3 regions of the Mycoplana sp. MJR14 genome follow, and region 3 is predicted to be linked to each of the others. Evidence: predicted binding sites of a transcription regulator. Region 3 holds the regulator's gene; each other region holds the start of a gene.

Region 1 (2,265 bases), on a different contig from region 3:
CCGCTGAGCGCGATCGCGTCGGTGATCGGCAGGTAGGGCGCGTAGACGATGCCCTGCAGCGTATAGAGGATCAGCACCGGCCAGAAATGCTCGACGAACAGCAGCGCGATCGCAGTCGCAAGCGACATCAGGCCCGACCAGACCAGCACGATCGCCCGGTCGCCGATCCGGTCCGCGATCATCCCGGCGATCGGCGCTGCGACCACGCGCACGACGAGCGGCACGGCCAGCACCACGCCGATCTCCCAGTCGCTCATCGATAGCGAGTTCAGCCAGATCGGGAAGAAGGGCAGTGCGATGCCGTTGACGAGCATCGGCGCGCAGAAGACGATGGCGGTACGCAGGACGAAGAAGCGCGGCGCAGCGCCGCTCGCGACCATGCCGTAAGGCGCGTTCATATCGGGAAACCTGAACAGAGGGACGCACCACGACTAGCACGCCGAGGCACGTACGCCAATCCGCCAATTGAGGGTAGTCCGGCGCCGCCGCTTCACGTTTTCATGGTGGCTGTCCCGCGCCGTGAAGCGCGCGGCCGGGACCTCGGCTCAGGCGGCCTTCGACGCCTTGCGACCGACGGCCGGAACACCCTGGCTGCGCGGCAGCACCGCGATCGGAGCGGGGCGTGCGGCGGGCGACTGCCAGGTCACGAGCTCCATGGTCCCGTCCCAGTGCTCGATCACCGCGGTGCAGCTCTCGACCCAGTCGCCGGTGTTGATGTAGCGGATGCCGCCGATGTCCTCGATCACGGCGTGATGGATATGGCCGCAGATCACCCCGTCCGCCCCGTGCTTGCGCGCCTCCTCGGCGACGACCTGCTGGAAGGCGCCGATGAAATTGACCGCATGCTTGACCTGCAGCTTCGCCCAGGCCGAGAACGACCAGTAGGGCAGGCCCAGCCGCCGCCGCACCGCCGCCAGCGCGACGTTGATGGCGATCGCCGCGTCATAGGCCCAGTCGCCGAGATAGGCGAGCAGGCGGGCGTTGCGCACCACCACGTCGAATTCGTCGCCATGCAGCACCAGGTACTTCTTGCCGTCCGCGGCTTCATGGACGAGCTGCTGGGCGACCTCGATGCCGCCGAAGTGCACGCCGGGGAAATCGCGCAGGAATTCGTCGTGGTTGCCGGGCACGTAGATGATCCGCGCACCCTTGCGCGCCTTCCTGAGCAGCTTCTGCACGACGTCGTTGCAGCTCTGCGGCCAGTACCAGCTCCGCTTCAGCCGCCAGCCGTCGACGATGTCGCCGACCAGGATGATCGTCGCCGCCTCGTGGCAGCGCAGGAAGTCGAGCAGGAAGTCCGCCTTGGCGGCCTTGGAGCCGAGGTGCACGTCCGACAGGAACAAGGTCCGGACGCGCCGGACGTTCGGCTCTGGGGCGTGGGCGTTCATGATCGTCTACTCCGGCGGTCGGGCTTGGGTTGCGCTGGCCTTTCGCGCTAGCTCAAAACCAGACTCGTGTATCAGGGGAATGACAGGGCCTGTTTACAATCGCCCGGCGGCCGCCGGGCCGCGCCGTCCCGGGCGGATCCGGTCGCCCCCGGCATTTGACGGTTGCATGCGCCGCCGATAGGGGCTTTATACCAACCTGCACTGATAGCGACCGGTCCGCCATGGCCTCAGTCGGCCACCGGCGGACGGCCCAGGCGACAGGTCGATGTCAGGGCGGGTTGATACTACCGCATCGGCAAACTTCACGGCGCGCCCCATCCGTGCCAGAAGGGCCGCACATCGATTGGAATCGGGCAGGAAAACAATGACGACTGGCGACAAACCGAAAGCGAAACCCACGCCTCCGAGCGGCGACATCGACCAGCAGGCCCTGTTCTTCCACCGCCACCCCCGCCCCGGCAAGCTGGAGATCCAGCCGACCAAGCCGCTCGGCAACCAGCGCGACCTGGCGCTTGCCTATTCGCCGGGCGTCGCCGCCCCCTGCCTCGCCATCCGCGACAATCCGGAAACGGCCGCCGATTATACGGCCCGCGCCAATCTCGTCGCCGTCATCTCCAACGGCACCGCCGTCCTCGGCCTCGGCAATATCGGCCCCCTCGCCTCCAAGCCCGTCATGGAAGGCAAGGCGGTGCTGTTCAAGAAATTCGCCGGCATCGACGTGTTCGACATCGAGATCGACGCGGCAACCGTGGGCGAAATGGTCAACGTCGTCTCGGCGCTGGAGCCGACCTTCGGCGGCGTCAACCTCGAGGACATCAAGGCGCCGGAATGCTTCGAGGTCGAGCGCCAGCTGCGCGAGAAGATGGATATCCCCGTC
Region 2 (2,265 bases), on a different contig from region 3:
TATCATGTCGACTACTGGAACTACCTCGGTTGGACGGACACGCTCTCCACCAAGGAAAACACCGAGCGCCAGTACGACTATGCCCGCATGTTCGGGCGCGGCAGCGTCTACACCCCCCAGGCCGTGATCAACGGCCGCGCGCATGTCAACGGCGGCGAACTGGGACAGATCCGCAGCCAGGTCGAAGCGCTCGGCGCGCAGGGGCGCGGCCTCTCGGTCGACGTGTCGGCAGAGGTCGTCCAGGACGAGATCCGCATCCGGATCGGCAACGGCCACGGCAAGGCCAACGTGTTTGCCGCCTACTTCGACGACCAGCAGGATGTGGACATCATGGAGGGCGAGAACCGCGGCCGGCGGGTGACCTATTGGCATGCGGTGCGCGACATGGAGACGATCGGCATGTGGGAAGGGGCCGAGACGACCCTCGTCCTGCCGGCCAGCATCCTCAATCAGAAAGGCACGGGCGGCTGCGCCATCCTCGTGCAACGGATGAAGACCGCCGACACGCCGGGTGCGATTCTCGGCGCGACCGTCGTCAGATCGACACTGCCGCAGACGGCGCGTCGGCAATAGCGCCCGACCGGGCTGACTGACTTCCAAGGCTGATGGTGAAGGTTGGGGGGGGGGGGGTCCGGACCGGGCTCTTCGAGGGGCTGGGGCTTGAGGGTTCGAAGACACGCCGGGCCGGACCTTGACGAAGCTTCCGGCAACGGAATACAGGATGAGCTTCGACGCATACCCCTGTGGCCGACCGATTTCCCGCACATGCAAAGCGGTCCGGCTGCAGGGCAGCGTGATGACTTTCCTAGAAAAATTGGGCGCGGATTTGTCTGAATTGGGGCAAGGACGCATTTTGCCGTGCCGTACTGGTTAACGGCGTCCCGGATCGAAACGGTTTTGTCCGGATTTTCAGGCATTTGCCCGGGAAGGGCACACTGCGATCGGCGATCCGGCCTGTGGAAATCCGGCCGCAGGCGCGGTTTTTTTCATCCGCGACGGCCCTCGTTTCGATCCGAATGCCCGCAAATCAGGCGCAGCGGCGCGATGGAATTCCCTGCCTGTTTTCCGTGCGTTTGCGGGCTTGCCAGGCATATTCGGCGCCCCGGGCCTGCCTCCGGCGCTTGCAATTCCGTTCAGGTGAGGCACACTGTCATCCAACCGTCATTGTCGAAGTGCGGAGAACTGATGACTGATCAACCGGATTTGTCGCCGGGAGAAGCGGTATCCCAAGGGTCGGGTGTCGTCGTCGACCTGAGGGAATACCGCAACCGCAAAGACCCGCTTCCGGTCACCTTCCATCGCAAGGAACTCGACTGCATCCTCCGGATCTACGGCCGTATGGTCGGCGAGGGAGAATGGCGCGACTATGCGATCGACCATACCCATGAGAAGGCGGTGTTCTCGATCTTCAAACGCTCCGGCGAGATGCCGCTGTTCCGGGTCGAGAAGAACCCGAAGCTGGCGTCGAAACAGGGCGCCTACAGCGTCGTCAACACCCACGGCATGATCCTCAAGCGGGGACGCGAGCTGCAGCAGGTGCTGAAGGTTTTCGACAAGGTCCTGAAACTGGTCGAAACCTGACGTCCGTTTCCGCCGAACTCACGCCGGCTGGAACGTGCCCTGGAGACCGGCCGTCTGCATCGCGCGCAGGAGCGCCTCGTCCACCCGGTAGCGCGCGGCATCCGACGGTGCCTTCCGCGCCGTCCTGTTGTATTTCCAGTTCGTGGTGATCTCGCTGAAATGGCCGTAGGCGAAGCGGCTGGAACGGGTGAAGTAGTTCTCCAGCCCCTTCACCCGATGCGCCGACCACGTCATCGCCCGCGTGCAGCGCCATGGAACGACGGCCCATTTCAGCGGGCAGCCGGCCTTGTCGCTCGCATCGTATCGGGCGAAATCGGCATGGCGCGGGACCTGCTCGCCGCGCCCGGCGCCGGCGTCGCCGATCCACCGGCCGCGGAAATGAACGGCGCCGAACAGCGACGTTTCCGCCGCCCTGAAGACAGATCCGCCCGCGCGCGACGGCAGCACCAGTTCGTCGATGTCGCAGCTGAGCACGCTCCTCGCCTTCTGCAGGAACCGGAACCGGGCGTGCTGCAGGGCGCCGGCCTGGCAGAACTTCGAACTGATCCGCCGCTCGTTGCCGCTTGCATCGCGCCGACGCCAGACGCGCGGGCCGAACCGGAAGGGCCAGTTCACGACACGGATGGTGACACCGGGAAAGGTCCGCTCCAGTTCCGCCTCGAGCTCCCGCGCACTGTAGGCGGT
Region 3 (2,265 bases):
CCTCGAACGCGTCGGCGACCTCGGCAAGAACACCGCCAAGCGGGTGATCGCCGTGCAGGGCTCCAGCATCCCGCGCAACCTCGCCCGCGGCCTCGAGCACCTGGCCGAACTGGCGCTGATGCAGCTGAAGGAAGTTCTCGACGTCTATGCCTCGCGCAACATCGAGAAGGCCAAGGAGATCCGCGAGCGCGACGACGAGATCGATGCGATCTACACCTCGCTCTTCCGCGAACTCCTGACCTACATGATGGAGGATCCGCGCAACATCACGCCCTGCACGCACCTGCTCTTCTGCGCCAAGAACATCGAGCGGATCGGCGACCACGCGACCAACATCGCCGAGACGATCTTCTACATGGCGACCGGTTCGCAGCCCGAGGGCGAGCGTCCGAAGGACGACCACACCACCTCGGTGGGTGCCGTCGAGGAATGACGAGAGCCGAAACGCACTAACCAACGCGGTGTCGCAGGATCGTCCGGGACGACTGACGATGCTGTGCGCGGATCAGGAGCAAAGAAGGAATGGTTCCCAAGATTACCGTGGTCGAGGACGAGGAGGCGCTCAGCGTCCTCCTGCGCTACAACCTTGAGGCCGAGGGTTTCGAGGTGGACACGATCCTGCGGGGCGACGAGGCGGAGATCCGCCTGCAGGAGCGCCAGCCCGATCTCTTGATCCTCGACTGGATGCTGCCCGGCGTCTCCGGCATCGAGCTGTGCCGGCGCCTGCGCCAGCGCTCCGAGACCGAGCGCCTGCCGATCATCATGCTGACGGCGCGCGGCGAGGAAAGCGAGCGCGTCCGCGGTCTCGCCACCGGCGCCGACGACTATGTGGTGAAACCCTTCTCGACGCCGGAGCTGATGGCACGGGTCAAGGCGATGCTGCGCCGGGCCCGCCCCGAGGTGGTCTCGACGCTTTTGAAATGCGGCGACATCGAGCTGGACCGCGAGACCCATCGCGTCCACCGCCGTTCGCGCGAGGTGCGGCTGGGGCCGACGGAATTCCGCCTGCTGGAGTTCCTGATGTCCTCCCCCGGGCGCGTCTTCTCGCGCTCGCAGCTCTTGGACGGCGTCTGGGGCCACGACATCTATGTCGACGAGCGCACCGTCGACGTCCATGTCGGCCGCCTGCGCAAGGCGCTGAACTTCTCCAACATGAGCGACGTCATCCGCACCGTACGCGGCGCGGGCTATTCTCTGGAAGCCTGAGACAGGCCGGACACCGATACCGAAACGAAAAACGGGCCCCGTCGGGGCCCGTTTTTCTTGGATGCGTCATTGTCGCCGCACGGCGCCTCAGCGCGCGCGCCGGCGTTCCGCCGAGGGCTGGTAGGCCAGGCGCTGGTGGTAGGTGCAGTAGGGCGAGTTGTCGGGCGATTCGTTGCCGCAGAAGTGGAAATCGTCCTTCAGCGGGTCGCCGTTCGGCCACTTGCAGGTGCGCTCGGTCAGCTGCGTCAGCTCCAGCCGGCGCGACATCGGCACGACGACGTTGGCGACGATCCGCGTGACCGGCTCTTCGTCATACTCGAACGCGACCTCTTCCTTGGCGACGACGGCGCCGACCGGGCGGGCGACGGTGCGGGTCGCAACGCGGGGGGCGAAGTTCGTCGGGCGCGGGGCGGTGGCCGGGCGCTTGGCGCGGGCCGCGGTCGGGGTCCCGCCGGCCTTGGCCCGGCCGGGCAGGGCGAGACGGTGGACCTTGCCGATGACCGCATTGCGGCTGACGCCGCCGAGCTGTGCCGCGATCTGGCTGGCGCTCAGTCCTTCGGACCAAAGCTTTTTCAGCTTCTCGACCCTCTCGTCCGTCCAGTTCATCTCCGTCGTCTCCTCGTTTCAGCGTTCGTTGCCGAGAATCCATCGGCGCTGCCCGGATTTCTCCGCAGCACGAAATGCTCTGATACTGTTGGTGACTAGTTCCGCCGCATGCAGTCTAGCAATTGAGTTTTAACCTACCGACAGGGGGACTCTGTGACAAGAGTCGCCGGAATCCGCCCGAATCGATTTTCCGGTTTTCCCCAACTTGCTCGCCGGGTGTGACTCACTTGCGACACTTCCCTGAGCGATCGGAATCCTCACGTAACGGCATATTAAGGCGGATTTCATCGCCCCGCCGTTTGTTGACATTAATCCTTGAAATGCCGATAGTGCGGCCGCCGCCATAGGGCGGCATTTTCGATTTTTCCTGACGGGAAAGATCCGGGATCCATTTCCGCATCCGCTGCGAAGGAGATACGCGCCATGGCTGATGCCACGCCGCTCTACGAGACC

Evidence for each region. Region 3 encodes PhoB, which activates phosphate uptake and scavenging genes when phosphate is short. Its sites were predicted from a motif close to TGTCATNNANCTGTCAT; they were not measured.
Region 1: a site for PhoB is predicted at 1,643-1,659, ahead of P0086_RS21180 (UDP-2,3-diacylglucosamine diphosphatase). Genes of this name have one in related genera too.
Region 2: a site for PhoB is predicted at 1,149-1,165, ahead of P0086_RS11795 (DUF2794 domain-containing protein). Genes of this name have one in related genera too.

What each region holds. Positions count from the first base shown of each region.
Region 1 covers NZ_JARGEO010000011.1:81,300-83,564, forward strand. The annotation lists gene P0086_RS21175 (MFS transporter) at 1-398, opposite strand, end outside; gene P0086_RS21180 (UDP-2,3-diacylglucosamine diphosphatase) at 546-1,388, opposite strand; gene P0086_RS21185 (NADP-dependent malic enzyme) at 1,753-2,265, shown strand, end outside.
Region 2 covers NZ_JARGEO010000004.1:264,311-266,575, reverse strand. The annotation lists gene P0086_RS11800 (DUF1223 domain-containing protein) at 1-573, shown strand, start outside; gene P0086_RS11795 (DUF2794 domain-containing protein) at 1,186-1,581, shown strand; gene P0086_RS11790 (glycosyltransferase family 92 protein) at 1,600-2,265, opposite strand, start outside.
Region 3 covers NZ_JARGEO010000001.1:681,767-684,031, reverse strand. The annotation lists gene phoU (phosphate signaling complex protein PhoU) at 1-433, shown strand, start outside; gene phoB (phosphate regulon transcriptional regulator PhoB) at 523-1,206, shown strand; gene P0086_RS03365 (GcrA family cell cycle regulator) at 1,294-1,812, opposite strand; gene P0086_RS03360 (aspartate aminotransferase family protein) at 2,236-2,265, shown strand, end outside.